Regions from separate parts of the Aerococcus sp. 150760013-2 genome, predicted to be linked through region 1. Evidence: predicted binding sites of a transcription regulator. Region 1 holds the regulator's gene; each other region holds the start of a gene.
What was found. The regulator LexA, encoded in region 1, represses DNA repair genes until DNA is damaged. The targets are predictions, from matches to a motif close to CNAACANNTGTTNG.
Positions count from the first base shown of each region.

Region 2: a site for LexA is predicted at 2,102-2,115, ahead of uvrA (excinuclease ABC subunit UvrA). Genes of this name have one in related genera too.
Region 3: a site for LexA is predicted at 4,647-4,660, ahead of ACUW85_RS04955 (replication-associated recombination protein A). Genes of this name have one in related genera too.

Region 1 covers NZ_JBSEYI010000001.1:44,083-55,210, reverse strand. The annotation lists gene trpX (tryptophan ABC transporter substrate-binding protein) at 1-907, opposite strand, end outside; gene ACUW85_RS00260 (NFACT RNA binding domain-containing protein) at 1,339-3,003, shown strand; gene ACUW85_RS00255 (diacylglycerol/lipid kinase family protein) at 3,123-4,046, opposite strand; gene lexA (transcriptional repressor LexA) at 4,246-4,857, shown strand; gene ACUW85_RS00245 (adenine phosphoribosyltransferase) at 5,476-5,988, opposite strand; gene recJ (single-stranded-DNA-specific exonuclease RecJ) at 5,988-8,333, opposite strand; gene ACUW85_RS00235 (SDR family NAD(P)-dependent oxidoreductase) at 8,366-9,163, opposite strand; gene rnz (ribonuclease Z) at 9,191-10,111, opposite strand; gene obgE (GTPase ObgE) at 10,370-11,128, opposite strand, start outside.
Region 2 covers NZ_JBSEYI010000014.1:10,458-21,585, reverse strand. The annotation lists gene uvrA (excinuclease ABC subunit UvrA) at 1-1,947, opposite strand, end outside; gene pstB (phosphate ABC transporter ATP-binding protein PstB) at 2,279-3,046, opposite strand; gene pstA (phosphate ABC transporter permease PstA) at 3,079-3,894, opposite strand; gene pstC (phosphate ABC transporter permease subunit PstC) at 3,894-4,769, opposite strand; gene ACUW85_RS08145 (substrate-binding domain-containing protein) at 4,982-5,884, opposite strand; gene pnpS (two-component system histidine kinase PnpS) at 6,087-7,943, opposite strand; gene ACUW85_RS08135 (response regulator transcription factor) at 7,943-8,716, opposite strand; one part of gene prfB (peptide chain release factor 2) at 8,863-9,903, opposite strand; one part of gene prfB (peptide chain release factor 2) at 9,905-9,976, opposite strand; gene secA (preprotein translocase subunit SecA) at 10,069-11,128, opposite strand, start outside.
Region 3 covers NZ_JBSEYI010000007.1:50,424-61,551, reverse strand. The annotation lists gene srlA (PTS glucitol/sorbitol transporter subunit IIC) at 1-178, shown strand, start outside; gene srlE (PTS glucitol/sorbitol transporter subunit IIB) at 194-1,207, shown strand; gene ACUW85_RS04975 (PTS glucitol/sorbitol transporter subunit IIA) at 1,222-1,578, shown strand; gene ACUW85_RS04970 (HAD family hydrolase) at 1,591-2,241, shown strand; gene ACUW85_RS04965 (fructose-6-phosphate aldolase) at 2,258-2,926, shown strand; RNA gene ssrS (6S RNA) at 3,031-3,218, opposite strand; gene ACUW85_RS04955 (replication-associated recombination protein A) at 3,315-4,586, opposite strand; gene gshAB (bifunctional glutamate--cysteine ligase GshA/glutathione synthetase GshB) at 4,777-7,071, shown strand; gene ACUW85_RS04945 (cysteine desulfurase family protein) at 7,071-8,201, shown strand; gene ACUW85_RS04940 (hypothetical protein) at 8,228-8,572, shown strand; gene mnmA (tRNA 2-thiouridine(34) synthase MnmA) at 8,772-9,863, shown strand; gene recD2 (SF1B family DNA helicase RecD2) at 10,049-11,128, shown strand, end outside.

The DNA.
Region 1 (11,128 bases):
CTTCAATGACATCTGCTACTACTGTCGCTGTATCTAAACCGAATTGATATTGGTTGATACCAACTGTCGCTAACCCACCGTCAGCAACCATAGCGTCTACTACTGGAATAACTGGAATGCCGTTTGCATCTGTTACTTGAATTAAGGTATCCATAGCACTAGCAATTGTATTGTCATTTGGTACCCAGATAACATCCACTTGGCCAGCCAATTGTTCAGCAACTGATGCTAGGTCATTTGTTGAAGTAATGGTAGATTCTACTACGTTCAATCCTCTTGATTCAGCTTCAGCCTTGGCTTCACTAACCGTTTTGGTTACATTCGATTCTGAAGAATTGTAAATAATGCCGACATTTTCCATATCTGGTAAAATTTCTTGCATTAAATCAAATTGTTCTGCAACTGGTGCCATATCTGTAACCCCTGTTACATTAGCCCCTGGTTTTTCATCAGAAGCGATAAAACCGTTGTTAGCTGGGTCTGATACCGCAGATAAGATTACCGGACGATCGCCGTTAGCAGCATTGGCTAAAGCTTGAGCAGCTGGCGTTGCGATGCCGACTAAAATATCTGCATTTTCAGCAAGAAAAGCATTCGCAATCATGGCTAAATCAGATTGGTTTCCTTGGCCATTTTGGTAGTCAATTGTGATGTTTTCACCATCTACATAGCCACGCTCAGCCATGCCATCATAGAAACCATCTTTAATTTGGTCTAATGAAGGATGTTGGATAAATTGTAATAAACCGATAGTGATGTCTTCTTCTGTTTCCACTAATTGAGATTTATCCACCTCTTGACCTGTAGCTTCTAGCCCTTCTCGTTTTGCAATAAGGGTTGGCATTGCTAGATATAATGCAAAAAGGGCAAGCACTAATACCGCACCCATACTTGAAATTTTCTTCATGTCTTTCCTCCTAATTTTGACAATAAAAAACGCCCCACTCTAAACTGTAGGACGCTGGGTCCCACATAGTTGATTGATAAATCATTACTATCATGTCTATGTGGGGGTTATTTTGAAAGGCTCAAATTTTGTCTCCACATAAATACAGTCCAGAAAACTGAAGTTGTATCTATGCGCACTCGTGCAGATACAACTAATTCATGTGGCTTTGCCAGTATTTCATTGTTTGCACAGCAGTTAACATTTGAGTGGCTCCCTTCGTCTTTGATATCTCATTAAACAAATATTAACAAATCATGAGAAAAATGACAAGCATAATATCTGGAATATGAGCATTTTTGCCTAGAAAAAATCTTGTCAGCGAAAAATCGCAACTTTTGCTAAAATCGCCAATATCCCTTATAATGAAACGCTAGGAAGGTGGTGCTTACATGTCATTTGACGGTATGTTTACCCATGCACTGATTAAAGAATTAAACACAACATTTGCGGGCGGACGCATTCATAAAATCCAACAGCCATACGATATGGAGTTGGTCTTAACAATTCGCGCAAATCGCAAAAACCACAAATTATTGATTTCAGCCCATCCAAGTTTTGGGCGTATCCAAGTCACAGAACAAGCTTATAATAACCCAGAAACCCCACCAAACTTTACTATGGTATTGCGTAAGTATGTTGAAGGGAACATTATTGATAGCATTGAACAGTACGACAATGATCGGATTATCCTCTTCAATTTAACTAGACGAGATGAATTAGGCGACGCTAGCCAGCAACAATTGATTGTTGAAATTATGGGTCGTCATTCAAATATCTTTTTATTAGATAAGGATAAAAAGATTATCGATGCCATCAAACATGTGCCCATGTACCAAAATACTTTTAGAACGATCCTACCTGGGGCGACTTACCAACTGCCCCCAATCCAAAACCAGGTTAATCCCTTTAAGGTTGGCGAAAACTTTGAATCCGACAAGTCCTTAATGACAGCTAAATTCTTACAGAGTCAACTTATGGGATTAGGTCGTGATTCAGCAATTGAATTGGCAAGCTTAATTGAAAAAGATAGTCGTAAACCTTATCAAGTGATTCAAGACTTCTGTGCGGACTTTGAAAATCCAAATCCAACCTTAGTGGTCCAAGATGATAAGCAACATTTCTTAGTCTTCCCTTACACAACAATTTCAGGGGAAGAAAGTCATTATGACGATTTGAGCGCCCTATTAACGGCTTATTATGCAGAGAAGAGTAAGCATGATTATGTCCGTCAAGTCGGTAATGCCATTATTCAAGTCGTTGAGAAGAATCTGACTCATCAACACAAACGGTTGGCTAATTTAAACCAGGATATGGAGAAATCATCTAAGGCCGACATTTTCCAGTTAAAAGGTGAATTATTGACAACCTTCCTTTACCAAATTGAAAAAGGCCAAACTGAAGTAACTTTAGCCAACTACTACGACAATGATCAACCCATTACGATTAGCTTAGACCCTGCCTTAACACCGTCACAAAATGCGCAGAAATACTACCATAAGTATAATAAACTACGGAATGCCATCAATCATATCGAAAAACAAAAAGTCGTTGCTGAAGCTGAGATCCAGTATTTAGAATCCATCCAAACCCAATTGAACTTCGCCGAACCAAATGAATTGGCGGATATACGGGATGAATTAATTGACCAGGGTTATCTTAAAAAACAAAAACAAGATAAGAAAAAACGGTCAAATAATGGCTCAGCTAAACCGCGTGAATATAAAACAGTGGAAGGTAACCGGATTTTAGTTGGTCGAAACAACAAACAAAACGACCAATTAACCATGCGCCAGGCCAATAAAAACCACTTTTGGTTCCATACCAAGGATATTCCTGGTTCACATGTTATTTTAGAAACCGATGAACCTAGTGAAGCTGAAATCATCCAAGCAGCTGAATTAGCCGCAGCCTTTTCAAAATATAGCCAATCCAATAATGTGCCCGTTGATTACACGCAAGTAAAACACGTGAAAAAACCAAACGGAAGTAAACCTGGATTCGTGAATTACTTTGAACAAAAAACGATCTTTGTCACACCAACAAAAATCGTTTAAGTGTCGATATTAAAAACTCATCACTGAATATACAAAAAGACCGATTGGCAGATTGCTCCCCCTAGCTCGCTCGCAAGGGTAGTCATCAAACCAGTCGGTCTTTTTACTACATATATTTTCTAAATAATCCGTTTATAAGCGTGTTTCTTCACCTGACAGGTAAATATTGGTAATTGATAAATTTCCCCATCACAGTTCAGGACCATCGGGCTGCCATCCTTACTGGCATAAACTACTTCATCACATATTACATTATCTAGCTCTGCCAAATCTTCGTGCTTTCCAGCGAAAAACTTGTATAAGACAGCCAATATTTTATGCTTAGGCATAGTTTGTACATAAACCAATTCTAGAAGGCCGTCATTCACTTGACCATCAGGGTTGATCTGAAAACCTCCACCATACATAACCCCATTGCACAATGCGGCAAGAATATATGGCCCATCCATCAGCATCAACTCTGCCCCTTCTTTTCTGGCTGTTAGGCGAATATCGAATGCCGTACCTGCTTGTAAGGCCTTTGGAATTGAAGCCATGTAGGCGTATTTTTGCAAGAATTTATGCTTTTCTTTAAAGTCATTGGCTTGAAAAACAACATTCGCATCGGCGCCAACACTCAAAATATTCATAGCATATAAGTCTAATTCAGGAATATAAATGGCATCCGTTTCGCTCGTTTTACCCTTAAAAATATGGTCAATCTGGTCTTTAACCGAACGGTTGCCATATAAGCCCGTATATAAGTCATTCCCAGTACCTAAGGGCAAGATAGCAAAAGTAAGCGCAGTATTTATCATCAAATTCCCGATTGAATGGACAGTTCCATCGCCACCACAGGCAACAACTACCCCATCTCGATATTTTTCTGAAAAACGGTCAATCAAAAATTGGCTAGACGCCTTTGATGTCGAATACACTAAAAAGATATCGTCTTTATTCAATCCTGCTTTTGAAGCCCGGTCTAATACCAATGCATTTATATCGGCCTTCTTCTTTTTCCCAGCAGCTTGGTTAAAAATAAATAAGAAACCCTTATTTCCCATGTTTGACACCTCTTTTATCTTATTACGTGTATGATTATGCCCTCTATTATACCAAACACTAGGCTATCAGAGGAATATTGGTCAGTATTTTCACATTCATCGAATGTACGTTTGTATTGACCGAACGTATGTGCTATACTGATTATAAATAAAACGTGAATAGTTAGAACTCATAACCCACAAAAAAGGAGTACAGCTAATGAAAGAACGTCATCTACAAATTCTAAAATGTATCTATTCAAACATTCAAAGTCAAGGGTTCCCCCCAACAGTAAGGGAAATCTGTGAAGCCGTGAACCTATCTTCAACTTCTACAGTCCATGGCCACCTTTCTCAATTAGAAAAGCAAGGTTATCTACTTCGGAATGCGACTAAACCGCGTGCTATGGAAATCACAGAAAAAGGCTTGGAATTACTAGGTGTATCTAGTCAAGGTATCCCAATGATTGGTACGGTAACTGCCGGTCAACCAATTACTGCCGTTGAAGATATTGAAGATTATTTCCCTATTCCGCCTACTTTGAAAAACCAATCAGAATCCCTATTTATGCTGAAAATCCGTGGTGATTCAATGATTGAAGCAGGTATTTTAGACGGAGACTTCGTTATCGTTCGTCAAGAATTGTCTGCCCAAAATGGTGATATTGTAATCGCCATGACAGACGAAGGTGAAGCTACTTGTAAACGATTCTTTAAAGAGGATGGGTATATTCGCCTACAACCAGAAAACCATAGCTTAGAGCCTATTATTTTACCAGACGTACAAATTTTAGGACGCGTAATCAGTTTATTTAGAGAACATACTTATTAATTCCTTATACCATGGTGGCATCCATTATCCGATGATCATCATGGTTTTTTTTCACTCAAATTAACCATGTCGATGCCTATACGACAATCACCTATTTACATTTTTGAAATATCCACTAAATTAATCGCAAGAGATATTCCATATTGCAGGCGTAAAGTATATGAAGCAATATATCGTCGATGCATTTGTAGAACAATTACTTGAAGCTAATCCTGCTTCTGTATTTTAGAAAAGTGGTTACCAGAAAACTTGATAATTAACATCACAAAGGAAAATATCCTGTCAGAAACAGCCTTCGCGGTTAAAGAAGCTGGCAACTACCATTTACGTTGGTTTACCCTCGACGGTAAATTGACCTTCGTGGACCTGCGACAGCTTTCGTCATCATGAACTATATCGATTCAAGTATCTTTTGATACACTTAGTGGTCAATTAACAGTAACTTGTGATGGTGATCAATATGTCATGGCCTTCCCGTCTTATGAGCTGTACCTGAATTGAATATTACCGCCTAATAATGATTGCTCGACCAATATGCTATTATTTATGCAAAAAAACATGACCAAATTTCGCCCTATAGGGATTTGGTCATGTTTTCTGTTATTTTACTACTTCATACTAGTAGTGCATCAATGAGAATACGTCAGTACCAGCGATTTTTTCTCTGGCTTTGAATTCATCTAATTCTACTAAGAAGGCTGCACCGACAACTTCGCCACCTAATTTTTCAATTAATGATACACAAGCTTCGATGGTACCACCAGTTGCCAATAAGTCATCTGCAATTAAGACTTTATCGCCTGGTTTAATCGCATCTTTATGGATTTGTAGGGTTGATTGACCGTACTCCAAACCGTAATCGATTGACTCGATTTCACGAGGCAATTTACCTTTTTTACGTGCGGGAACGAAGCCAATATTTAATGCATAAGCAACTGGACAACCAACGATAAATCCGCGGGCTTCTGGTCCAACAACCACATCTACATCTTTCTCACGTGCAAATTCCACGATTTCATTAATTGCTTCGTGGAAGGCTGGACCATTCCCCATCAAAGGCGTGATATCTCTAAATAAAATATCTTTCTCTGGGAAGTCCTGTACGTCTGCAACATATTGTTTAAAATCCATTATTTTCCTCCTGAATAGAAATAATCTTTAATCATCGTAACATCATTATACCGTAAGAGTCGTTCATTATTGATTTGGGTTTCCCAATCGGCCATGGTTTGAGTAGCCAATAAGTCTACCTTTTCATTTACCGGTAAGGTCACTAAATCAGTATTATGCCATTTAACCAATTCCGCTTCTTCTAAGACTTTCACCATTAAATCAAGTTTCACTTTAGAAATTTTGAAGAAGTCTGCCAATGCCTGTTCCTTACCCGCCAGTGGAACTGTTCCGTGGCCTTGTAAGTATTTATATAATTGGCCGAATTCTTGCCGGGTTGGCTTTCCAACCATGTAGGCATTGACCGCAGAATAAGCATAGATATAAATATTATCAATTGCCGCCTGGTTTATCAGGTTTTTAATTGCTGATAAGTCCTTTGGAATATCAAAAATAACTAAGCTATTCTTACTAGCAAATGCTGATCCTTTTTCAAGTATTTGATCAATCTCACTGGTCATGATGGCTTCACTTGTGAAAGGGATTTCGTCTTTATAAGCCTTGAAAAACGGCGCATTTTCAAAGACATAAGTGGCATTTTCAATTGACATGATTTGATCACGCTCACGCATATTTCGCAAGTCAAAAATACTTTTACTAGACTGGCGAATATCCTTGATTTGAGCTTGCGGTGATTGGTTTCCGTTCCATGCGTTGATGGACAAGGTAACCACCACATCGATTGGTTCGTTCGCTACTAATTGTTTGGCTAAGGCACCAGATTTAAAAGCAATCATACTTGTTTTGACATCTGCATCTGCTACTGTCAGTTTTAAAGTATTTTTGTCCTTCCCAATCAATTGGATTTGTGATAATTGGACGTCCTTTATTAAAAACAAGGGCTGTTGATTATCGGTACCAAAGGGTTTAATTGGGTCAAGGGCTTTGATATTTTCAAGAGTGATATCTGTAATCCCGATGATCCCATCAATTTTCAGCGGTGTTTGCTGAGTATATACCGCTGAAAATTCAGCCATACGATCTAATAAGGCTGTTTTCCAAGCTTCAAACTGGTCAATAGCTACAGTCATCCCGGCGGCCATTTCATGACCACCAAATTTGTCCGCATAGTCTTTACCGGCTTGTAATACTTGGAAAAGGTCAATCCCTTCTATCGAACGGCCAGAGCCTTTATAGCTGCCATTTTCAGTATTCTTACTTAGTAGAATGGTTGGTCGGTGGTATTTTTCAACCAAACGGCTGGCTACAATTCCAAGGACTCCTTCATGCCAACCTTCTTGGCCCAAGATAATCATTTGCGGTAATTGACTTTCACCGTCAACTAAAGCTTCCGCTTCAGTCACCATCTCATCAACGATGGCTTTACGGGCGTTATTTTCTGAGTCCAGTAACTCAACCAGTTCACCAACTTCTTGGTCATCAAAAGAGGTTAAGAACCGCACACCAGGGTTTGGATCGCCTAAACGACCTAAAGCATTTAATCTTGGTCCCAGAATAAAACCAATCGTTTGCTCATCGATTTGGTCTGGCTGGATGCTTTCTTTTTCAAGGAACATCTGTAAGCCTAACCGCTCGGTATGCTTCATTTGGTCTAAACCAGATGCCACAATAACTCGGTTTTCGTCAGTTAATGATACCAAGTCAGCAACAGTGCCAATAGCGGCAACATCCAGTAAATCACTTGGCGTTTCACCAAGTAAGGCTGTAGCCAATTTCAAGGCGACTCCAGCACCTGCTAAATCACCAAAAGGATATTGGCCTTCTGGGTGGCGTGGATGGACGATGGCATAGGCATCCGGCAAGCTGTCTCCAATTTCATGGTGGTCCGTGATAATCACGTCAACATCTTGGTCTTTGGCGTAAGCTACGGCTTCGTGTCCTGCTACCCCATTATCACAAGTCAGGATTAGTTGGGTCCCTTTCTTGATGTAATAAGCATAGACATCCTTGTTTGGTCCGTACCCATCTTCAAACCGGTTAGGTAAGTAGAAGGATACATTGGCCCCAAGCATTTCTAGGGTTTCATACAAAATAGTCGTTGAAGTGATCCCATCTGCGTCATAATCCCCGTAGATTAAAATCTCTTCATAATCTTCAACCGCTTGTTGTAGTCTTGAAACGGCCTTTTCCATATCTTTTAATAAGAATGGATCATGAAATACGGGTTCTTTAGCGATAAAAGCTTGAATCGCTTCAGGTGTTTGGTAGCCCTTATCATAAATGACCTGTACGACCATCTTTGGTAAGGATAGGTCTTCAGCTAGCTGCTGGATAAAGGCTGCAGCTGTATCATCTGCATTGCCTAAGTATTCAGGTTCTATCCATTCATAAACTGATTGCAACAAAATTTGTCCTCATTTCTAAGTTTCGTAGAAAATTAGTCTCTAAATTGGCCTTTTTCATAGCTCATATGAATCAAGCGATAGGCTAGGCTTGGCGCCAATCTCATTAGACGGTTCATAATGTCGTAGTAAAATGGCACGACTACCTCAAACTTGCCACGTTCAATCGCGGTTGCCATTTTGTCAGCAACAATCTCTGGTGTGGTGGCAAAAGATTGGACATTTTTAAAGTATGACCCATCTTTATCCGCGATATCAAAGAAGGCAGTGTCAACTGGACCAGGCAAGATACAAGTCACTTTAATCTTGGTTGACCATAAATCTTGTCTTAAGCCGTTAGCAAAGGCATGAACGCCCGCTTTACTGGCTGCGTAGACAGCTGATTTAGGCGTTTGAATTAAGCCAGCAACTGACGCAATTAAGGTGATGTTATTGGCTTTCGTATCTTGGTGTAACATCCCAGCAGCAAAGCGTTTTGAAAGAAACATGGTTAATAATAAATTTGTATGGGTCAGTTTTGCGATTTGCGTATAAGCTTGGTCACTAATTGTTGAAAAATCACCGAAGCCTAAACAATGGACAAAATTTTCGATTTGTCCTTTGTCAAAGCAATATTGGGCGAATTTCTCAGCTTCATCACCAGTCACTAAGTCGGCTGTATAAGCTAAAACTTGTCCAGCACCTAATTCTTTGGCCTGTTTCTTTGTTTCGTCCAACCGCTTTTTATTCCGACCGTTGATGATGATATTTCTACCTTCGCTGGCCATTTTATAAGCAAAAGCTTGACCGATTCCAGAAGATGCACCTGTAATGACTGTGTATGTTTGAGACATTTTCATCACTCCTATAAATGTGGCTACTTATCCGAGACTGATTGAATCAAAATCTTTTACAATTTGGCTATTGACAAACACTTTTTTGGCATCTGCCTCCAGTTGTTGTGAGGCTTTTCCTACATATCTAGCTGAGATATGGGTTAGTAATAATTTCTTGACATTGGCTTCCTTAGCCACCTGACCAGCTTGTTTAGCGGTTGAATGGTAGTAATTACGTGCCATTCGTTCCTCGCCAGCAGCAAAGGTCGCTTCATGCACTAAAAAGTCCGCATCTTTAGCAAGAGCTACCGCATTTGGGTTATAACGGGTATCACCTAGGACGGTTACAATATGGCCCTTTTTGTCAGGTCCAATAAAGTCACGACCATCTAACTGGGTACCGTCTTCTAAAGTAATGGACTTACCTTGTTTTAATTGACCTAGTAAAGGCCCATTTGGTACGCCCGCTTCCCTAGCCTTATCAATCAACAACTCCCCTACTTGGTCTGCCTCAATGACTCTAAAGCCATAAGACTGAACGGCGTGGTCTAAAGTCTTATAGATGACCTGGTATTGGTCATTTTGAAAGACCATTCCTTCATCGGCTAACTCCTGAATGATTAGATCATATCCTAAGGTCGTACGGGTAACTTTAAGAAAGTTATCAATATAAGCTTTAATCCCTTTAGGTCCATAAATGGTCACCGGAGCTTCCCCGCCTTGATGGCTTCTTGAAGATAAGAATCCTGGCAAGCCAAAAATGTGATCTCCGTGTAAATGCGTGATAAAAATTTTAGTAACTTTACGCGGTTTCAATGTGGTTTTCATAATTTGATGTTGCGTTGCTTCCCCACAATCAAACATCCACATTTCATTACTTTCGTCTAATAATTTTAACATGATGCTTGTCACATTACGACTTCTACTCGGAACGCCAGCACCTGTTCCCAAAAAAGTTATCTCCACTTTTTTTCGCTCATTTCTATTATATATATTCGTAAAAAATCAAGAGCGCACATTAAATCCAAGTCTCCCTGTTCAATGTGCGCTCGTCTTTCGATGGGTTTGAGACTGAAGTGTCACCCTCCCACCAACAATCCTCATGATATCAGGCGCCCAAAGTCAGAATTATCCGCTGCTTCCCAAAATACGCCAATTACTTTTATAGTAATTGTTCGGCTTTTGATCCGGCCCGTCAATTCTAAACGACTTTTGTCGCACCTACTATTCTTGGAATTCAAACTCGTAATCTAAAATACGGATAATATCCCCTTGTTTCGCACCACGTGCAGCCAAGGCTTTATCAACACCCATATTCTTCAACTGACGAGCAAATCGTAATGCCGACTCATCATATTCCAAGTTCGCCATCTTGAATGTTTTCTCAATCTTGTCACCGTATAGGTAGAAGGTACCATCAGATTCACGGCCTACATAGAATGGTGGCTCTTCGTCTTCAGGAATTTCATAAACCACTGTTTCAGTAGACGCTTGTTTACCTTCTTCAGCAATGCGCTCTTCTTCTAAACGGATCAATTCAGCCGTATGGTCCATTAAAGGATCTAAGCCTTCTCTAGTATAAGCTGAAATTGGGAAAATTTCTGGCAATTCTAAGTCTGGATAGTTCTCTGCAAAATAACTTGCAAGTTTTTCCTTGAATTCTTCAATATATAATTCTGCTTCAGGAATGTCCATTTTATTGGCTACGATAATCGTTGGTCTAGACATCAAATTATCATCATAATTATCTAATTCTTTGTTGATAGCTACATAGTCGTCAAATGGGTCGCGGTTTTCAGAACCACCCATATCAATTACATGTAAAATCACCTTAGTACGCTCAACGTGGCGTAAGAATTGGAACCCTAAACCAATACCGTCAGCAGCCCCTTCGATTAACCCTGGTAAATCGGCTAATACAAAAGATTCATGTGAACGGGTATTTACCACACCCAAGTTCGGTGTAATTGTTGTAAAGTGGTA
Region 2 (11,128 bases), on a different contig from region 1:
ATTAACTAATGAGGATTTACCTGATCCAGAAACACCTGAAATCACATTTAGGCGGCCAATTGGAATATCCACATCAACATTTTTCAAGTTGTTTTCACTAGCGCCCTTAATATGAATAGCCCCTCTATCCTCTTTACGTCTTTTTTCTGGCAAATCAATTTTACGGGCACCTTTTAGGTATTGCCCTGTGATAGAGTCTTTATTATTTGCCACTTCATCTGGTGTACCTGCAGCCACAATTTCGCCACCATATTCACCAGCACCAGGTCCCATGTCAATTAGATAATCTGCTTCACGCATGGTTTCTTCATCATGTTCAACGACAATCAAGGTGTTACCTAAATCACGCATACGTTTCAATGATTTAATCAGACGGTCATTGTCTCTTTGGTGTAATCCAATCGAAGGTTCATCCAAGACATACATGATTCCAGAAAGGTTTGATCCAATTTGAGTAGCTAGACGAATACGTTGCGCTTCCCCACCTGATAAAGTACCTGCAGATCGGTCTAAAGTTAGGTAGTTTAAGCCCACTTCTTCTAGGAAGTTTAACCGTGAGGCAATTTCACGCATGATCGGTTGAGCAATCGTCGTATTTTGTTCAGATAAATCTAACCCCTCGAAAAATTCAATGGTATCCACAATCGCTTTATGGGTTACTTCAGCAATATCTTGACCACCAATTTTTACTGACAAGGCTTGACGATTTAAACGTTTACCATGACATACAGGACATTCTAATTCGGTCATATATTGACCCATAGCTTCTCGCATAGCCTTAGATTGACTAGATTGGTAACGACGACGGACATTTGGAATAACCCCTTCAAATACCCGCATTTTATCTTGAACAGATCCGAATTCATTTTGATAATAGAAATGGAATTCTTCTTCGCCAGACCCATATAAAATCAGGTCTTGTTGTTCTTGTGTAAGTTCTTTAAAAGGTACATCCATTGGCACCTCAAAGGCAGTAGCTGCTTGTTCCAACATGGTTGGGTAGAAAGCAGAACCTTTTGAATCCCAAGGTACGATAGCCCCTTCTTTTAATGTTTTATTTTTATCTGGCACAATTAAATTAGGATCAGCTTCAATTTTTGAACCTAAACCAGTACACTCCTCACATGCTCCATAAGGCGCATTAAATGAGAATAGACGGGGTTCTAATTCACCTACTGTAAATCCACAGTGGGGGCATGAATAATGCTCTGAAAAGAGAATTTCGTCACCATCAATCAAATCACAGACTGCATAGCCATCAGCTAATCTAAGAGCCGCTTCTAAAGAGTCAGCTAAACGCCCTCTAATATCTTCTTTAATCACTAAACGGTCTATCACAATATCAATTTGATGTTTTTTATTCTTATCTAATTCAGGTACATCATCGATGTCATAGATTTCGCCATCAATACGCACACGGACATATCCTTGTTTACGGATACCGTCGATGATTTTTTTATGTTGACCTTTTTTACCATAAACAACTGGAGATAGAATTTGCACTTTAGTCCGTTCAGGCAAACTTAAAATCCGGTCTAACATTTGGTCTAAAGATTCACTCGTAATTTCTGTCCCATCATTTGGGCAGATTGGTTGGCCAACCCGAGCATATAATAAACGAAGATAATCGTTCACCTCAGTAATCGTTCCTACTGTTGAACGTGGGTTTCTTGAGGTAGTCTTCTGGTCGATTGAGATAGCTGGACTTAACCCTTCAATAGAATCTACATCTGGTTTCTCTGTATTACCCAAGAATTGACGTGCAAAGGCCGATAAACTTTCTACATAACGTCTTTGTCCTTCTGCATATAAGGTATCGAAGGCTAAAGTACTTTTCCCAGATCCTGATAAACCAGTTACAACGACCATTTGATCGCGGGGAATATCAATATCAATATTTTTTAGATTATGGGAACGAGCGCCCCTTACTTTAATTAAATCTCTCAATCATGCCACTCCTTATTGTTATACCTCATTACTAAACCTCGTTTAAAGTTCAGCAATCAATGATTATACCTTATCACTTATATCTATTCATCTATTATGACATAGTTCGCATTTGTTGCGAATAATTTGTCTCAAATACTCTTCTATTTTAACACAAACGTATGTTCGTTGCATAATATTCACCTTAGTACATCAGCAAAAATATTCTGTTTGTACCGAACCAATCCTCACCGAAAAGCCCCTACCCTCCACTAGCTACCTGATTTGCGCATAAAGAAAAACCACCGACAAATGCCAGTGGCTTGAAAAGGTTATTGGTTTGGAATATGGATTAACCAAAACGTCCAGCAACATAATCTGCTGTTTGTGTATTGGTTGGGTTGTTAAAGATTTGGTCTGTTTCACCAAATTCAATAATGTGAGATCTACCTGGACCAGTTTCTGGGTCTGCGTAGAAGAATCCTGTGTAGTCAGAAACACGCGCAGCCTGTTGCATGTTATGGGTAACAATTGCGATGGTGTAGTCGTCACGTAATTGTTGTACTAACTCTTCAACTTTTAGCGTTGAAATTGGGTCTAATGCTGAAGTTGGCTCATCCATTAATAATACGTCAGGTTTAACTGCTAAGGCACGCGCGATACAAACACGTTGTTGTTGCCCCCCAGAAATAGCCATACCGTTTTTGTTTAAGTCATCTTTTACCTCATCCCAGATTGCAGCACCGCGTAATGAAGTTTCAACAATTTCATCTAATTCATTCTTGTCACGGATACCATGAGTGCGCGGTCCGTAAGCAACATTGTCATAGATTGACATTGGGAATGGGTTTGGTTGTTGGAAAACCATACCAACATTTTTACGTAACGTATTTAAGTTCATGTCACGGTCAAAGATACTTTTACCGTCTAATGTAATTTTACCTTCAATACGACAACCTTCAACAAGGTCATTCATACGATTTAATGTTTTTAAGAAAGTAGATTTACCTGATCCAGAAGGACCAATTAATGCTGTTACTTGTTTTTCATAAATTGGCATGTTAATACCTTCTAAGGCTTTAAAGTTACCATAGTAAAGGTCCATGTTTTCTGCTTGCATTTTAATTTTAAGATTGTTGTTTTCAACCATGATTAATTTTGTCCTCCTTTTGTAAATCGTTGTGATAACCATGTAGATAAGCCGTTGATTACTAATACAACTAATAATAGTATTACACCAGTAGCATTCGCTTGATCACGGTGCAAACCTTCACTTGATAATACATACATATGGAGAGCCAATGTACGACCAGAAGAGAAGATTGAATTAGGTAGTGATGTTGATGTACCTAATGTATACATCAAGGCTGCTGTCTCACCAACGATACGTCCGATAGCAAGGATGATACCTGACAAGATACCTGGCATAGCGATTGGCAATACGATTCTAAAGATAGTACGTAATTTACCCGCACCTAAACCGAAACTTGCTTGACGTAAATTGTCTTTAACTGACATTAAGGCTTCTTCAGTATTACGGATAATCAATGGTAATACCATAATTGCTGAAGTAAGAATACCTGAAATTAATGAATATTGGAATCCTGCTGCAGATACAAAGGCTAGCATACCGAATAAACCAAATACGATAGACGGCACACCTGTTAAGGTATCAGTCGCAATACGGATACCTTCAACCCATTTGTTATTTTTACCAGCATACTCTACTAGGTAGAAACCAGCAAATACACCAAATGGAATAGCAAGAAGTAATGAGCCCCCAATTACGTAGATTGTTGTGATAATTGAAGGCATCATTGAAACGTTATCTGTTGAGTACTTCCATGAGAATAAGTCAGCTGTTAAGTGAGGGACACCTGAAACTAATACGTAACCGATGATCCATACTAAGGCAGCAAATGTAACTGCTGCAAAGAAATATGTAAATCCACGTAGTACTTTAGACATTAGTTATTTACCCCCGTTCTCTTAACATACGCGAAGATACCATTGATAATCAAAATAATAACAAATAACACCGCACCTGTTGCAATTAAGGCGCTTTGGTGGGTACCAGTTGCATAAGCCATCTCTAAGATGATATTAGCAGTCATTGTACGTGCACCTTGGAATAAGCCTCGTGGGAAAATTGCTTGGTTCCCTGCAACCATGATAACTGCCATTGTTTCACCAACAGCTCGACCAATACCTAAGATGATAGAAGAAAAGATCCCTGATCTAGCAGCCGGCATCATGATAACATAAGAAGTTCTATCATGATCAGCTCCTAATCCAACTGACGCATTATAGTAAGTTTTTGGTACAGCACGTAACGAAGACTCAGACATGGTAATAATAGTAGGTAAAATCATAATTGCTAAAACAATACCCGCTGTCATGATACTCATACCATTTGATGCAATTCCTAAAGATCTTGAAAAAGTTCGAATTCCTGGAACCAATACTTGTAAACCGAAATAACCAAATACAATAGAAGGAATACCAGACATTAAGTTCATCGCTGGTTTCAAAACTTTATGTAATTTGGGAGGGCAATAAAATGCCATAAACATCGCAGTAAATACACCTGTTGGTACGCCCAACACGAATGCGATTAAGGTTACGTATAGTGAACCTATTAACATTGGTGCTAACCCAAAAATTTCTTGAGATGGTTGCCATTTGCTACCAAATAAGAATTGACCAAAGCCATAATCAGCCATAAAAGGTAATCCTCTTGCAAATATAAAGTAACAAATTGCTAACAAGGCAAGAATTGAAGTGAAAGCAGCTAACATGAAAACGTACTTCATTACTGTTTCCAACATATTATTTTGTTTCATATGTTCTCCTTATTAAATTCAAATTCACTATAAAAATGTGTCCAAGGGAAATTATAACGTATCTATCCGGTTTTAAAAACCCATAAATTCACAATTGGTTATTCGACCTCTGAATAATTTAATATACCCTCAAAATATAAAAGGAGTTGCTACTATATAGGAGTAGCAACTCTAATAAGATAAACCCTTAGTTGTTACTTAACTAGTCAGAATTATTGAGCAGTGCCTTCCCAGTCAGTAGTTTCGCCAGTAAAAATACTTGCGACTGTAGCTAAGCTTAAGTCAGAAACGCCATTCTCAGGGTTAACGATTACCGCAACACCATCAACAGCAATTGCTTCTGCAGTTACATCAGTTTCATCGTCCGCTAATGCACGAGAAGCCATACCCAAGTCTGCAGTTCCATCAGTAGCAGCCTTAACGCCTGCAGATGAACCATTAGAGGTAATATTAATTTGAACACCTGAGTTTAATTCTTCATAAGCTTCCGCTAATTTTTCCATTACTGGAGAAACTGAAGTAGAACCAACAATGGTGATAGATCCTGATTGAGAGCCGTCACCTGCATAAGCTTCCGCATCAGCTTTAGCTTGTACAAAACCTTCATCTAAGACGATTGCTTGCCCTTCTTCAGAGAAAATGAAATCGTGGAAGTCAGCTACTACACCTTCTAATTCGCCTTGATATACGATGTTAAATGGACGAGAAATGGCGTAATCACCTGATGCAACGTTTTCTTCTGTAGCTTCAACACCATCAACAGAAACAGCAGTGACTGTATCGTTTAATGAACCTAAAGAAATATATCCGATTGCATTTGGATCATCAGCAACAGCAGTAATTACTTGGTCTGTACCATTCATGATGGTAGCTGCAGCAGTAGTGTTATCAATATCATCAGCCATAACACCTGTAGCCTCTACAAAGGCATCACGCGTTCCAGAACCTTCTTCACGAGAAATTACTGAAATAGGACCAGTAATTGCTGCCGCTTCTGTTGTCGAATCAGAACTAGTATCCGTTGAGTCATTACTAGAGTCACTGTTTCCACATGCAGCTAAAGCAGCTGAAGCACCTAACGCTAAAACTAATTTTGAAAGCTTGCTAAAAGTCATTTATACTTTCCACCTTTTCTTTTTCTTAATCCATATAACCATATTCCAAACGATTACAAGGTTATTATATAAGATGATTGTAAATATCTAAGTGGATAAAATGTAAATTACCGCCAGTTATGTAAATATATTGTAAAGTTTGTGTAAATTTCATTGGTAAATTCTCATTTATCTTCCCTCATCGGCTAAATTTACTATTCGTTTATTCTTCTTCAATTTCATCTTCTTCATCTAATTCTAGCGGTTCTATCTTAGGAATATAGACCGTAAAACTTGTTCCCCTTCCAAATACACTATCTACTTCAATCCTACCACCCATATGTTCTAGTATATTACGAACGATGGATAAACCTAGCCCTGTACCACCAGATGCAGTTGACCGGTCTTTACTTACCCGGTAGAATCGTTCAAATATTCGTGGAAGGTCCTCTTGTGGTATGCCGATACCATTATCTGAAATTTTAAATTGAATCATATTTTCCTCTTCAGAAATGGATACCTTAACAAACCCATAAGGATTATTATAAATAATGGCATTATGAATTAGGTTGGTAAGTACCTGTAAAATCCTACCCCGATCTCCTCTAAAAGAAACATCTAGTTGGGAGTTATCATCTTTAACTAAATCAATATGCTTATCTTTTGCCCGCCCACTTAGGTGTTGAAATACGTCTTCTAAAAGCTCGTCCGCCTCTAACAATTCACTAGTATGTTGTATTTGATCCTGTTCAATTTTAGCCAGATCTAAAATATCCTTAATTAAAGAACCGAGGCGATTACTCTCTTTTTGCATAATTTTAACGAATTCCACTGCTGTATCGTGATCTTCAATGGCCCCATCTAATAATGTCTCAGTAAATCCTTGTAAGGCAGTGACTGGTGTTTTAAGCTCATGAGATGCGTTAGAAATAAAATCGCTACGAACTTTTTCCAAATGACGAATACTAGTAATATCATAGATTAAAAGAATAATTTGTTCTGAATCATTTGGATTTGTTAGTTCTTCATTGGTTTCAGTATCAAAGTAAGCATCCATTTCTTCATAGCTTAAATGAATAATATTCACATCCAAAATAACTTCTCTTGGATAATATAAATAAATTTCCTCATTAATTTTCTGTTTTGTTTTAGAAGCTTGGTTTAGCATTTGAACCAAACGATAACTTTGTAATACTTCTTCAAAACGACGACCTTCTATCTGCTCCTCTAGCCCTAGAATTTCATAAATAGCTGGGTTAGCTAAACGCACAATATGGTCTTTATCTACCATCACAACACCTAACATCATGGCATCTACCAATTTGTTCATTCGTTGTGTTTGATTTGTAATTTGAAATTCTTGAAGAGCCAGCTCATTGGATAGATCATTAATATTTTCACCAATTTCATCAAATTCTTCAATGTCTACGGGTGTATATTTTGTCGCATAATCATTATTTGCTATATGATTTAATTGGCGATTAATGGCCAAAATAGGCAAGTGTATTCTGCGGTTAAAGTGTACAAAAAAGCCCACAAGTAAAATAACCGCACCAAGAGCCATTACCACGGCAATAAAGATAATATTTTCTTCCACTGGACGATTAAGAGGAAAATTTCTCAATACTTGAATATACCCAAGTACATCTCCTTTTGAGTTCGAAATTCGTTCAGAGTAAGAGTAAATAATCGTATTCTTTTCTGTTTCTTCCTGTTTAAATCTATTATCCATATTATCTTCATAGTTTCTAAATGCTAAATCATTTGATAATTGCTCATTTCCAACTGTGTAAACACGGTTTCCGTTTGCATCATAAATTAAGATTCGATCATTTAAATTAATCATGGGTTGGATAGTCCGTTTAACAGACCGGAATTCAAGCGTATTGTCTGTTATATCAGTCACTTCTAAAGATCTGAAACTTGGTCGAATAGTTGAAACTACATTTACCAACGTATTTTGCACTTCTTCGTTAACAGTATCAGAAACAAAGCGGTTTACCGTGAAAGCAAATATCACACTATATAAAATAAACAACAGTGCAAACACTGTTGTTATACTTCGAATCAATTTTTGCATTAGTGAGGCACCTCAAATTTATATCCAAAGCCACGTACTGTAATAATATACTCAGGATTTTTGGTATCTAATTCGATTTTTTCACGTAAGTGGCTTACATGAACATCAACTATACGCGTTTCTCCGGCATAATCAAACCGCCATAACTTTTGTAATAATTGTTCACGTGATAATGTACGATTCACACGACGAGCCATATAAGTTAATAACTCGAACTCTTTAGGCGTCATTTCAATCGATTCCCCGCGCACGTATACAACATAATCATTTACATGGATTTCAATATCACCTGCTTTAATGATTTCGACATCTTCATCTTTAAAATTACCCACCGAATCTTTCGTTAAGGTAATTTTGTGTTTAGCTTCAATGCCATTTTCTTCACCAATTAGAGCTTCAGGAGCACTATATGATGCACGGCGTAAGATTGCTTTCATCCGTGCTAATACCTCACGTGGGCTAAATGGTTTAGTCATATAATCATCCGCACCCAACTCCAACCCAATGATTTTTTCTAATTCGTCATCTTTTGCAGTTAACATTAGAATAGGTGTGTTTATCTTATTTTGGCGTAAGTTTTTACAAACGTCCATCCCATCCATTTTGGGTAGCATTAAGTCAAGAATAATAAAGTCTAATTGATGATTCATCGCCAATTCTAATCCCGCTTGGCCATCTTCTGCTTGGATAACTTCATAGCCTTCTTTTTCTAAACTATATTTTAATAATGTTAATATCGATTGCTCATCATCCACTATCAATACTTTTTTCATATATTTCCTCCACACACAACTTTGGGAACGTGATTACACCCAACATCAACCAACTACCCTAGGTCTCAGATACAAGCTATATTTTATTTATTATTATATACCGTTTAATTTGTCATTTAAATCCGCCGAGACACAATCGATTACCACTATGCCTCTTCATCACTCAATTGCGCTTTTAAATATGCGTCAATAAATCCATCTAAATCGCCATCCATCACCGCTTGTACATTAGCAGTTTCATGGTCAGTTCGGTGGTCTTTTACCATATTATATGGATGGAAAACATAAGAACGAATTTGTGAACCCCAGGCAATTTCTGATTTTTCACCACGAATTTCATCTAATTCTTTAGCATTCTTTTCAGCTAGTAAATGCGCTAATTTAGCTTGTAACATCTTCATAGCCGTATCCCTATTTTGGAATTGAGACCTTTGACCTTGCGAAGCCACAACAATACCTGTTGGCACGTGAGTTAACCGGACTGCTGAAGATGTTTTATTGATATGCTGCCCTCCAGCACCTGATGCGCGGAATACGTCCATTTCAATGTCTGATTCATCAATTTCAATTTCCGTATTTTGGTCTAACACTGGCATAATCTCCACTGAAGCAAAGGATGTATGCCGACGCTTATTAGAGTCAAATGGTGAAATACGCACCAAACGGTGGATACCATCTTCTGATTTTAAGAATCCATAAGCATTCAAACCTTTAATTTCTAGTGTCACAGATTTAATCCCAGCTTCATCGCCATTTTGGAAGTCTAGTGTGGTTACTTGATAGTCGTGTTGGTCTGCCCACCGTTGGTACATTCTAAGTAGCATAGAAGCCCAGTCTTGGGACTCAGTACCACCAGCACCTGGATGAATCTCTAATAAGGCATCGTTATGGTCATACTCACCACTTAGTAAAATATTGCGCTCATAGGCGCTAATTTTAGCTTGAAAAGCTTGTATTCGATTAACTAATTCCTTAGATAAATCGGGATCTGGTTCTTCTTTAACCATTTCGTTTAAAAGTGTCAATTCTTCATATTCATCCGCTAGATTATTGAATTCATCATAGACCTTTTTCAAGGCGTTATTCGCATCAATTACTGATTGTGCTTTTTCTGAATCATCCCAGAAACCTGGTTGAACCATATCAGCTTCATACTCAGCTAAATCTGCTTCCATTTTCTCTAAGTCAAAGAGACCCCCTGAAGCTGTCAATTTGGGTTTTATTTTGCTCTAGTAAGTTATTAATTTCATATTGTTCCATCTTATATCGCTCCTAATAAAAACACGGGACCAACATGCATGATGATGTTACTCGGTCAATGCCTTGTTCGTCCCGATGTTCATAATATGCTCTTATTTAGCTTGTTTACGTTCTAAGTTTTGACGGATTTCAGATTGCATGAACATGCGTGTTGCATCATATTCAATACCGGCAATCATTTCGTTGAAACGGTCAAATCCTTCAGATTGGTATTCTACCAATGGGTTATTTTGCGCGTAAGCACGTAGTCCAACCCCTTGACGTAATTGGTCCATAGCGTCAATATGGTCAGTCCAACGAGAGTCAACTGCACGCAGGATAACCACTTTTTCAAATTCTAGGGCCATATCTTTGTTATTGATTGAATCAATTTTTTGGTTGAAACGGTCAGCCGCTTTATCAGTAATGTAGGCAATGATTTCTTTTTGGTTTTTACCCTCTAAGTTATCAATGTCTACTTGCGTATTGCGGTATAAGGTTGTTTCGGCAAAATCAGCCAGCGCTTCTAAATTCCAATCAGCACGGTCACCAGCAGTGTATAATTCCACTTGGCGTTTAATGGTCCGCTCAATCATTGGCCACATCACGTCATCCAATGACTCTTCAGCTGAAATCACTTCGAAACGTTGTGCGTAGATGACATCACGTTGTTGACGCATCACTTCATCGTATTCCAGGACGTTTTTACGGGTATCGTAGTTATTCCCTTCAACACGAATTTGTGCACCTTCAACCTGTTTAGTAATCATACGAGACTCAATCACCATATCTGGATCATCTTGATCAAGATTTAAGCTTTCCCATAGTTGTTGGATACGCTCTGAACCAAAACGACGCATTACATCATCTTCAAGAGACAAGTAGAAACGTGAATATCCAGGATCCCCTTGGCGTCCAGCACGTCCACGTAACTGGTTATCAATACGACGTGATTCGTGACGTTCAGTACCAATTACAGCTAAGCCACCAAGTTCTTTTACTTCGGGGCTCAATTTAATATCTGTACCTCGCCCCGCCATGTTCGTCGCAATCGTCACGGCGCCCTTTTGACCTGCATCAGCAACAATTTGTGCTTCACGTTCATGGTTTTTAGCGTTCAACACATTATGGCGAATACCTAATTGCGTTAAGGCATCTGATAACATTTCAGAG
Region 3 (11,128 bases), on a different contig from region 1:
GGGGATCGCACAAGGGGTAATTGATTTAGGATTAAATGAGATGGACTTAGCAGTACGTTACTTATTAGTTGGGTTAGTCATGAATTTCATTGGTGGATGGTCAACTGACTTTATTACTGAGCGACTATGTAAATCTCAAGGTATACAGTTGAGTAAAGATGCTAAAACGGTAGTGTAAAGGGAGGAATTCATTATGACAACATACAAAAGTATTAAAGTTTCAAAAGGCAGTGGTGGCTTTGGTGGACCACTTGTTATTACACCGACAGAGCAGAAGCACAAGTTCATTTATGTAGTTGGTGGTGGAGAACGACCTGCTATCGTCGATAAAATTGAAGAATTAACAGGTATGGAAGCTGTTAATGGATTTAAGACATCTATTCCAGATGACGAAATTGCTTTAGCAATTATTGATTGTGGTGGGACTTTGCGCTGTGGTATTTACCCTAAAAAGGGTATACCAACAATAAATGTCCTTCCAACTGGTAAAGCTGGCCCCTTAGCACAGTATATTACTGAAGATATTTATGTTTCAAAAGTAAGTAATAGCCAAATTGAATTATATCAAGAAAGTGAAGAAGGACAGCCACTTGTATCAGAGGAAACTGCATCGCCTCATAATAAAGATGAAAAGAAACCTACATATGATACTAGTAAAAAAATGACCCAACAAGGCGGTAGTGGTATTATTGGGAAAATAGGTTTAGCTGTTGGTAGCTTTATGGCTACAATTAACCAATCTGCTCGTGAAGCAGTGCAAACCATGTTGACTACTGTGATTCCATTTATGGCATTCGTATCTTTAATTATTGGGTTAATTCAAGGTTCGGGAGTAGGTAAAATCATCGCGAACTTTATGGCACCTTTAGCTGGTAATGTATTTGGCTTGATTGTTATTGGTTTCATCTGTTCAGTTCCGTTTTTATCACCTTTATTAGGACCTGGAGCCGTAGTATCTCAAGTAATTGGTGCATTAATTGGGGTTGAAATCGGTAAAGGTAATATTCCACCTCAATTAGCTTTACCAGCATTATTTGCGATTAACACACAAAATGGTTGTGACTTCATTCCAGTTGCATTGGGGTTAGCTGAAGCAGATTCAGAAACGGTAGAAGTAGGTGTACCTGCAGTACTATACTCTAGATTTATTAATGGTGTTCCCCGTGTTGTAGTGGCTTGGTTAGCAAGCTTCGGATTATATAAATAGAAAGGAAAATTAAATTGAGTATTTATCAAACTAAAATTTTAAATATTGGTCCAGAAGCCGAAATATTTAAAGAAGAGAAAATGATGATTTTATTTGGAGATGATGCGCCAGCGGACCTAGCAGATTATTGCTATGGAATTGAAAAGGCTAATCTTTCCGAAGAAATTCAAGTAGGACAATATGTTGTAATCGAAGGTCATGAGTTCCAAATAACGGCTGTTGGTAATGTTGTGAATAAAAATTTACAAGAATTGGGCCATATTACGATTAAGTTTGATGGAGCGGTATCGCCTGAGTTGGCAGGAACATTATATGTGGAAGATAAGCCTATTCCAAATGTTGAAAACGGTTCAGAAATCTCAATAGTGTAATTGTCTGAAAGGATGTATAGCTTGAAGAATATATTTTTTGATATGGACGGCGTTATTACAGACTCCGAATACACATATTTAAATTCCAAAACGGAGATTCTTAAAGAAGCAGGATTTGATAAAGACATATCTTATCAATATCAATTTATGGGAACCACTTACGAATATATGTGGCAAACTATGAAAGATGAACTTGGACTACCTTTGAGTATTGATAAATATATTAAATTGATGAATCACAAAAGAAAACTCATGATTCAAAATGATGGTGTGAAGGCCATTCTAGGGGCACAAGATTTTATAAAAAAATTATCAGATGCGGGGTTTCAAATGGCTGTAGCTTCTTCTTCACCTAAAAAAGATATCAACCATGTGATGTCCAGTTTAGATTTAAATGATCATTTTAAATACCTGGTAAGTGGAGAAGAAGTTGAAAATTCTAAACCAGCACCGGATGTATTCTTACTTGCAGCAGACTTACTAAACAGTAAACCAGAAGATTGTGTAGTGATTGAAGACACGAAAAATGGTGTGTTAGCTGGAAAAGCTGCTGGTATGTACACAATTGGGTTCAACAATCCTGATTATCCTGATCAGGACCTGTCAGCTGCAGATCAAATCGTAACTAGTTTTAAACAAATTCCTATCGATCAGTTCAGATGATTTTAAGGAGAAGCAAATGAGATTAATTATTGATTCGGCAAATATTGAAAAAATACAAGAGTACGTTAAATACCTTCCTGTTGAAGGGGTTACTACTAATCCTAGTATATTAAAAAAAGAAGGAAAAATTGATTTTGCGCAGCATATCAAACAGATTAGAGAAATCATAGGAACCGACAAATCTATGCATGTTCAAACAATTGCCAGTGATTATGAAGGGATTTTAAAAGATGCTGAGACAATTCAAAGATTAATCGGGGAAGATACATATATTAAAATCCCAGCGAATAAGGACGGACTCGCAGCGATTAAGACTTTGAAAGCACAAGGGGTTAAGATAACGGCTACTGCCATTTATAATGAAATTCAGGCAATTCTAGCAACTGAATTAAATGCTGATTTTTTAGCGCCATATGTGAATCGGATGTCAAATTTAAATACTGATCCTTACCAAGCTATTAGTAATATTTATGAAAATATCAAAAGAACTGATAGTGAAACTAAAATTCTGGCAGCCAGTTTTAAGAACGTTGATCAAGTTCTAAAGGCAAATTTAGCAGGTGCAGAATTCGTCACAGTTGGCACGGATGTTGTTGATGCATTTTTAGCTGATGCTAATATTAATCATGCTGTGACTCAATTTAATAATGACTGGAACGACATACATAATAAATTTGAAATTTAGAGAGTAAAATCCTCGGTGCTAATGCTCCAATATTAGTTCCGAGGATTTTTTCCACAACAAAAAAGGATGCGATAAACGCATCCTCTAAAAAGTTAATTTTATAAAAGAGCTCCGTTATGTGCCGTGATGAGATCTATCTGTATTGAACCCGCATTGATATACAGGTGGGAACCACATATCTACTTCAACAGTCCTCGTGATGAGGCGTTATATCCATAAACCTTGGCAGTTCCCTAGATAGCTAATTGTTCGGTCAACACATGTAAAGAAATCGCGAACACTACAGAGGAATTCTTCTTATAAATATCATACAATCTTTTGAGGGAAATTTCAAGTTTTAGGGCCTGAAAAAGCCGACAATTACTATAAATTTAATATTTATAAGTGATTATTTACCTTCACGTTTACGGCGGTTTTCAGCTAAAGCCCGCTCATAATTCCCAGTGTCTCCTGCTTCGTAATACCGTCTACCAACTAGGGTATCTGGCAGGTATTGTTGGGCTACCCAGTGGTTAGGGTAGGCATGTGGAAACTTGTATTCATTGCCGTGACCTAATTTTTCAGCGCCTTTATAATGCGCATCTTTTAGGTGTTTTGGAATGATACCAGATTTACCAGCCCGCACGTCAGCAAGGGCGGCATCAATTCCTTGAATGGCCGAATTGGATTTAGGCGATAGGGCTAAATCGATAATGGCATTGGCTAAAGGAATCCGAGCTTCTGGTAGGCCTAATTGGTTGGCCGCTTGAACTGCAGCTACCGTTCGTTCAGTTGCTTGTGGGTTGGCTAAACCAATATCTTCGTAGGCTATGACTAATAATCGCCGACATAAAATAGTTAATTCACCGGCTTCAATTAAGCGTGCTGCGTATAAGAGGGCAGCGTCCACGTCGCTTCCGCGGATAGATTTTTGAAAGGCTGAAATGACATCATAATGCATGTCTCCATCCGCGTCGTGGGAGAATGATTTCATCTGCATGCTTTCTTCCGCGATATCCAAAGTAATATGGATACGGCCATCCGCATTTTCATCTGTTGATTTAACGCTTAGTTCTAGGGCATTTAAGGCCGACCGCAAGTCACCAAAGGCTGCATGGGCAAAGTGATCGATAGCATTGTCATCAATGTCAACTGGAAAACTGCCTAATCCGCGGTCACTATCGGTTAAGGCCCGTTCTAAACCAGTTTTAATATCTGCTTCATCCAGTGGTTCTAATTGAAAGATTTGGGCCCGAGACCGGATGGCTGGACTAGTGTTAATAAAGGGATTTTCAGTTGTGGCCCCAATTAAAGTAATCAAGCCTGATTCCAAATGGGGTAGTAGAAAGTCTTGTTTTGTTTTATCTAGTCGGTGAATCTCGTCTAGCAATAAGACGATACCGCCAGAAAATTTAGCTTCCTCAACGACCGCTTGTAAGTCCTTCTTGCTATCTGTTGCGGCATTTAACTTTCTAAAGGCATATTTCGTTGACCCAGCGATGGCTGAGGCAATAGACGTTTTCCCAATGCCCGGCGGTCCATATAGGATCATGGATGATAATTGCATGGCTTTTACCATTCGGAAAATGATTTTGCCTTCTCCAACCAGATGTTGTTGGCCGACAACTTCTTCGACTGACCGCGGTCGCATGCGAAAGGCTAAGGGATTGTTTTGTGGCATTTAACTGGCTCCTCTCTTGACTATACTCCCCTTAATTATAACATAGGTGATGCAGGTTAGCGAATATACGTTCGTTTTCCAATAAAAAGTAAGACAGAAAAATGGTCTGACAAGCACATTAATGATAAAATAAGTCGAACAACCATTGCTATACGGATGGTAGAAGAGTAGATGAGGAGTTAGATTACATATGAATTGGTTACAGTCATTCATTCAACAAGCAGAGATTCGCCACGCCTTCAAAGAGGCATCGGTAGGGATTGAACGAGAGGGTCACCGGATTACACCTGAGGGGCAGTTGGCCTTAACCCCGCACCCTAAAAAAGTGGATGGGTCAACGTCGTCATTTTATATTCAACGGGACTTTGCGGAATCTCAATTAGAATTGGTGACACCACCAGTTTATTCTGCGGACCATGTCATGGAATGGTTGCAAGCGATACATGAAGTGGCGATTGAGTCATTAACGGAAAATGAACGGATCTGGCCATACTCAATGCCACCTGCCTTGCCGGCGGATGACTTGATTGAAGTGGCAGATTTAGAAGATCCAGCTGCTGTTGACTACCGGGACTATTTAGTAGAAGTATACGGTAAAAAATTGCAGATGATTTCTGGTATTCACTATAATATGCAGATTTCACCTGCTTTCATTCAACTAGTCCATGAAGAGGCGAAAAAAGTAGACGGCAATAGCCAATCGCTAAAAGATTTCCAATCTGATTTTTACCTACGTTTATCTCGTAATTTCTTACGTTACCAGTGGATTTTAGTTTATTTATTTGGGGCGGCACCAATTGCGGATGACAGCTTTTTCCGTGTGCCATCAGATAAATTTGCACACCCAGTGCGGTCAATTCGAAACTCACGTCTAGGATATATTAATAAGAATGATGTGACCTTTACTTATGACAATCTAGAGGACTATGTGACGCAATTAGAGGCCAACGTGACTGAGGGGCGTTTAATCGCTGAGAAAGAATTTTACTCAAATGTTCGATTACGTGGTGCCAACAAAGCCCGGTCTCTACTGAATAATGGGATTAAGTACCTAGAATTTAGACTGTTAGATATTCAACCGGATGCCGCTTACGGGATTAAAGCAACTGACATTGACTTTATGAAATACTTCATCTTGTACTTAGTCTGGTCCTGTAAAGATGCCAATATGACAGATGTCCATTACGGGATTGACTTGAAGACTAAGGTTGCTGAAGAGGAAACTTTCCAAAAAACGCAAGCTATGGACGAAGGGTTATCTATTTTGCAAGACATGCAAGACATGTTAGTGGCGATTGAAGCTGATCAATCGGTTATTGAAACGACACAATTGATGGTAGACAGGATGAAAGACCCAGCATTAACGCCAGCTAGCCAAATGATGACGACTATGAAAGATGTTGATGGCTACTTAGAAGCAGGTCGCCAATTCGCGGAAGAGGTCTACGAGTCAGCCTGGGCTAAACCTTATGCTTTAGGTGGCTTTGAAGATATGGAATTATCAACCCAGATTCTAATGTTTGATGCCATCCAAGAAGGCTACCAAATGGATATTTTGGACCGGGATGACCAGATGCTCCGTCTAAAATATAAGACCCACAAGGAAATCGTGAAGAATGCTAACATTACTAGCAAAGACCCTTATATTGGTCACTATGTTATGGAGAATAAGGTAGTCACTAAGGCCTTATTAGCTGAGCACGGCATTCATGTGCCAAAAAGTTTAGAATTTAACCAATTTGGTGAAGCAATGAAAGTAGCCGCCTTATACCAAGACAAAGCTTTTGTGATTAAACCAAAATCAACCAATATGGGGATTGGGATTTCAATCTTTAAGAAAGGCGCGACGGCGGACGAATTTAAGGCAGCTTTAGATATCGCCTTTAAAGAAGACCATACAGTTTTAATCGAAGACTTTGCATTTGGCACTGAATACCGTTTTTACGTGCAAGAAGGGGAAGTCCTGTCTATTGTCAACCGTGTTGGGGCTAATGTGATTGGAGACGGTCAGTCAACAGTTGAAGAATTGGTCGCTAAAAAGAATAAAGACCCTAAACGAGGACGGGACCACCGTTCGCCACTAGAAATCATCCAATTAGGGGACATCGAAGTGAATACCTTGAAACAACAAGGCTTGACACCAACGGATGTGGTGCCTGAAGGGCAACAAGTAATTTTACGAGAGAATTCAAACATTTCAACAGGTGGAGATTCTATTGAAGTCTTAGCCGATATGCATGATTCTTATAAGGAAATTGCTGTGAAGATGGCGGCTGTTTTAGGGGTGAATATTGCCGGATTGGACCTAATGATTGAAGACATTCACCAACCAGCAAGTACAGATAACTATGCATTAATTGAAGCCAACTTTAACCCAATGATGATGATGCATATTTACCCAGCAATGGGAGAGGGGAAACGGATTACAAAAGACCTGTTAAGCTTCCTATTCCCTGAGAAAACAAAATTTACGGGAGGAAAATAATGAAAGGCATTTATTTAGATTACGCCGCAACAACGCCAGTTGACCCAGAAGTCATTGAAGTCATTACAAAAGCCATGCATGATGATTTCGGTAATGCTTCAAGTTTGTATAAGATTGGGCGTGAATCTAAGCAGAAGGTGGAGAAGGTCCGCAGACAAATTGCGCGTACCCTTAACGCTGATGCGGATGATATTATCATTACGTCTGGTGGGACCGAGTCCAATGATTCAGCCATCAACCAAACTGTTGCCAGACTTGCAAACAAAGGCAAGCATTTGATCACAACAGCTGCAGAACACTCTTCTGTCTACCAAACTATGCGTCACCTTGAAAGACAAGGATTTGACGTCACTTATCTAGACTTTGATGAAGAAGGGCATATCGACTTTGAAGAATTTAAAGCCAGCATCCGACCAGATACAATTTTAGTTTCCATTATGGCCGGCAATAACGAAGTCGGGTCCTTGCAAGACATTCATGCTATTGGCGATGTATTACATGAAAAGGATATTTTCTTCCATACAGATACTGTCCAAACATATTTGAATATTCCTTTAGACGTGGAAAGAATGCACATCGATGCCTTATCTATGTCTGCCCATAAAATATACGGGCCAAAAGGAATAGGCTTTATGTATTACCGGAATGCTAAGGCGGATTTTGCCCCTTATATACGCGGGGGTAACCAAGAAAACAAACATCGGGCAGGAACAGAAGCCTTACCTTTAATTTTGGGCATGTCTAAAGCAATCGAAAAGCAATATGACAATATGGAAAAACACCAAGACCACTTAAAGGCCTTGCGTCAACATTTCTTGGAGGGCGCTCTAGAACGTGGCTTAGACTTCCAAATCAATGGTCCGACTGAAGCAGAATTGGCCCATGTCTTAAATATCTATTGGCCAGGTCACCCATCTGATCAAGTTTTAATCAAGCTAGATTTAAGAGATGCTTACTTATCAGCAGGTTCAGCATGTACAGCAGGATCACTTGAACCATCACGCGTGCTTGTGTCTATGTACGGGGCGGATTCGCCGCGAATCGCAGAAAGTCTACGACTTTCTTTTGGAGACCCAACTGAATTTTCAGATATTGATCAAATTTTAGATATTTTTGCTTCAATTAAATAGTTATTTTTAGTGGAGGGGAACAGATTATGGCAATGACAGCAAGTGTCCAGTTGAAAGGGGCTAGTAAGAAATTTAAACTAGCCGATACAGTGAAGAAATATACCCTTAGAGACTACGGATTCCAAGAGGGTAAACAAGGGAACTTTGAATTCGAACGCGTAGTAACCGCATCATTTAATGATAGCCGCGAAGTTTTATTCAAAATGAAAGTGAATAGCAGCCTTGATGGTTTTTCTATGACTGTGACTAATTTGAACGGTATGCAAGTGGTGAATGTTTATAAAAACGATTCGATGGCACCACTGCAAGAAGCGGTTGAACGGTTACAAGCGGATATGGTCACTATGGGTATCCTTGAAGAAATTGTATAGACTATAGTAGATAAATATACTCGAAAAAAGTAAGCGTATTGCTTGCTTTTTTTGCTACAGCCTGTATAATTTGTACTTGTGATTTTATAATCTCTACTAACAACCTAATATACGACCTTCAATCGTAAAATTATGGCAGAAAGATGGTGATGTTGTGGTAGAAAATAATCCAAATAAAAATACCCGCGTGGTAGTCGGTATGAGTGGTGGCGTTGATTCCAGCGTAACAGCCTTATTACTGAAACAACAAGGGTATGATGTCATCGGTATCTTCATGAAGAACTGGGATGACACAGACGAAAATGGTTTCTGTACAGCAACTGAAGATTACAAAGACGTTGCCGCAGTAGCCGCGCAAATCGGTATTCCTTATTACTCGATTAACTTTGAAAAGGAATATTGGGACAAGGTATTCACTTATTTCCTAGATGAATACAAACGTGACCGGACGCCCAACCCAGACGTAATGTGTAATAAGGAAATTAAATTTAAAGCTTTCCTAGACTATGCATTAGAACTTGGGGCTGACTATGTTGCAACTGGCCACTACGCGCAAGTTGAACGCGACTCTAAAGGCAAAGTGCACATGTTACGTGGTTTGGATAATAACAAGGATCAAACATACTTCCTTAACCAATTATCACAAGATCAATTACAACGTGTCATGTTCCCATTAGGCCATTTAGAAAAACCAGAAGTACGTCGAATTGCTGAAGAAGCAGGCTTAGCAACTGCTAAGAAAAAAGACTCAACTGGTATTTGCTTTATTGGTGAAAAGAACTTTAAAGAATTCCTAGGTAACTTTTTACCAGCACAACCTGGTAAAATGATTGCTGAAGATGGGACTGTAATGGGTGACCACATGGGCTTGATGTACTATACAATCGGCCAACGTAAAGGGTTAGGCATCGGTGGCGGTGGCGAATCTGATCAACCATGGTTCGTTGTAGGGAAAGACCAAGCTAAAAACGTTTTATACGTTGGCCAAGGCTTCCACAACGATAAATTATATGCAGACTACTTAATGGCGAGTGACCTATCATTTGTCGATGACGAATTTACTGCAACTTCTTTTGATTGCACAGCGAAATTCCGTTACCGTCAAAAAGATACACAAGTCCATGTTGATATCAATGAAGATGGGACTGCGAAAATCACTTTTGCAGAACCAGTACGTGCAATCACCCCTGGACAAGCAGTTGTATTCTACGACGGTCCAGAATGTCTAGGTGGCGGTACAATTGATGCTGCTTTCAAAAATTCAGAAGTAGCAGAATTGCAATACGTTTAAACACTTCAATCAACTATTCAAACAATTCAAACTAACATAGAAGAGGCGTGATGTCATGGTCACGTCTTTTTTTTATTATATTTCTATAGGCAAAATGACTTAGATACCTATAAAACTATCCATTCTGAACTACTTGAATATGCTATAATATGTAAGATTACTAAGACGAGGAAGGAGCAGCCAACATGCGACAAAATCAGAATCAACCAACAAGTGAAGATTATGTCATAGGTGAGGTAAAGGCGACCTTCTTTTTTAATGAAAGCAACTTTTATCGGGTAATGTCAGTTGAAATAGACGAAACCAATACCATGTATTCAGAAAAAGAAATCGTGATGACGGGAAACTTCCCAACTATGCAGGACGGGACGACCTATCATTTTAAAGGTAAATTGGTGGACCACGCTAAATATGGTGTTCAATTCCAAGTAACTTCTTATGAAGCGCAGAAAATCACCTCTAAAGAAGGGTTAATTCGCTTTCTATCATCCGAACAATTTCCAGGAATTGGGGATACGATAGCCAGTCGTATTGTTGATGCTTTTGGCGACCAAACCATTGATACTATTTTAAATGATGCAGAAGCCTTAAAAGCGGTTAAAGGTTTGTCTAAAAAGACTAGAACTATGCTACATGAGCGGATGGTTGAACAAAGAGGGAATGAACAAGTTTTCGTTAAGCTAGCTGAGATGGGCTTTTCATCGCGGTTGGCTGGGCAAATTTATGGCCTCTACCATAACGAAGCGGTCGAAATTATTGAAGAAAATCCTTATATTTTGATCGACGATATCCGCGGTTTTGGTTTTCAAAAAGCAGACCAAATCGCTTTAAATATTGGTTTCCCCTTGGATTCACCAGTCCGGGTTGCTGGGGGTGTCATGTTTGTCCTAAACTTAGCCACTTTTGAATCAGGGAACACTTTTGTGATGGAGGAGCCACTGATTGAGAAAACCCAAGAAGTCTTGATGCACGGGCAGTCACAATTTATTGAAGCCAAACGCATTCAAGATACCATTTCAGATATGAACGAAACAGGTAAGTTGATCTTATCTGAAGAAGGGCGAGTTGCCTTGCCAACTTTATACTTTGCTGAAGTGGGTATTGCCAAGATGATGGGGCAAATGCAGCAACCTCAGTATCAACCCCAATATCCGGGTGTTGATTTAGACGAAGAAATCCAAAAACTAGAACAAGACTTAGGTATTTCCTACGGACAGGCTCAAAAGAAAGCCATTAAAGAGGCGTTAACTTCCAAAATGTTTATC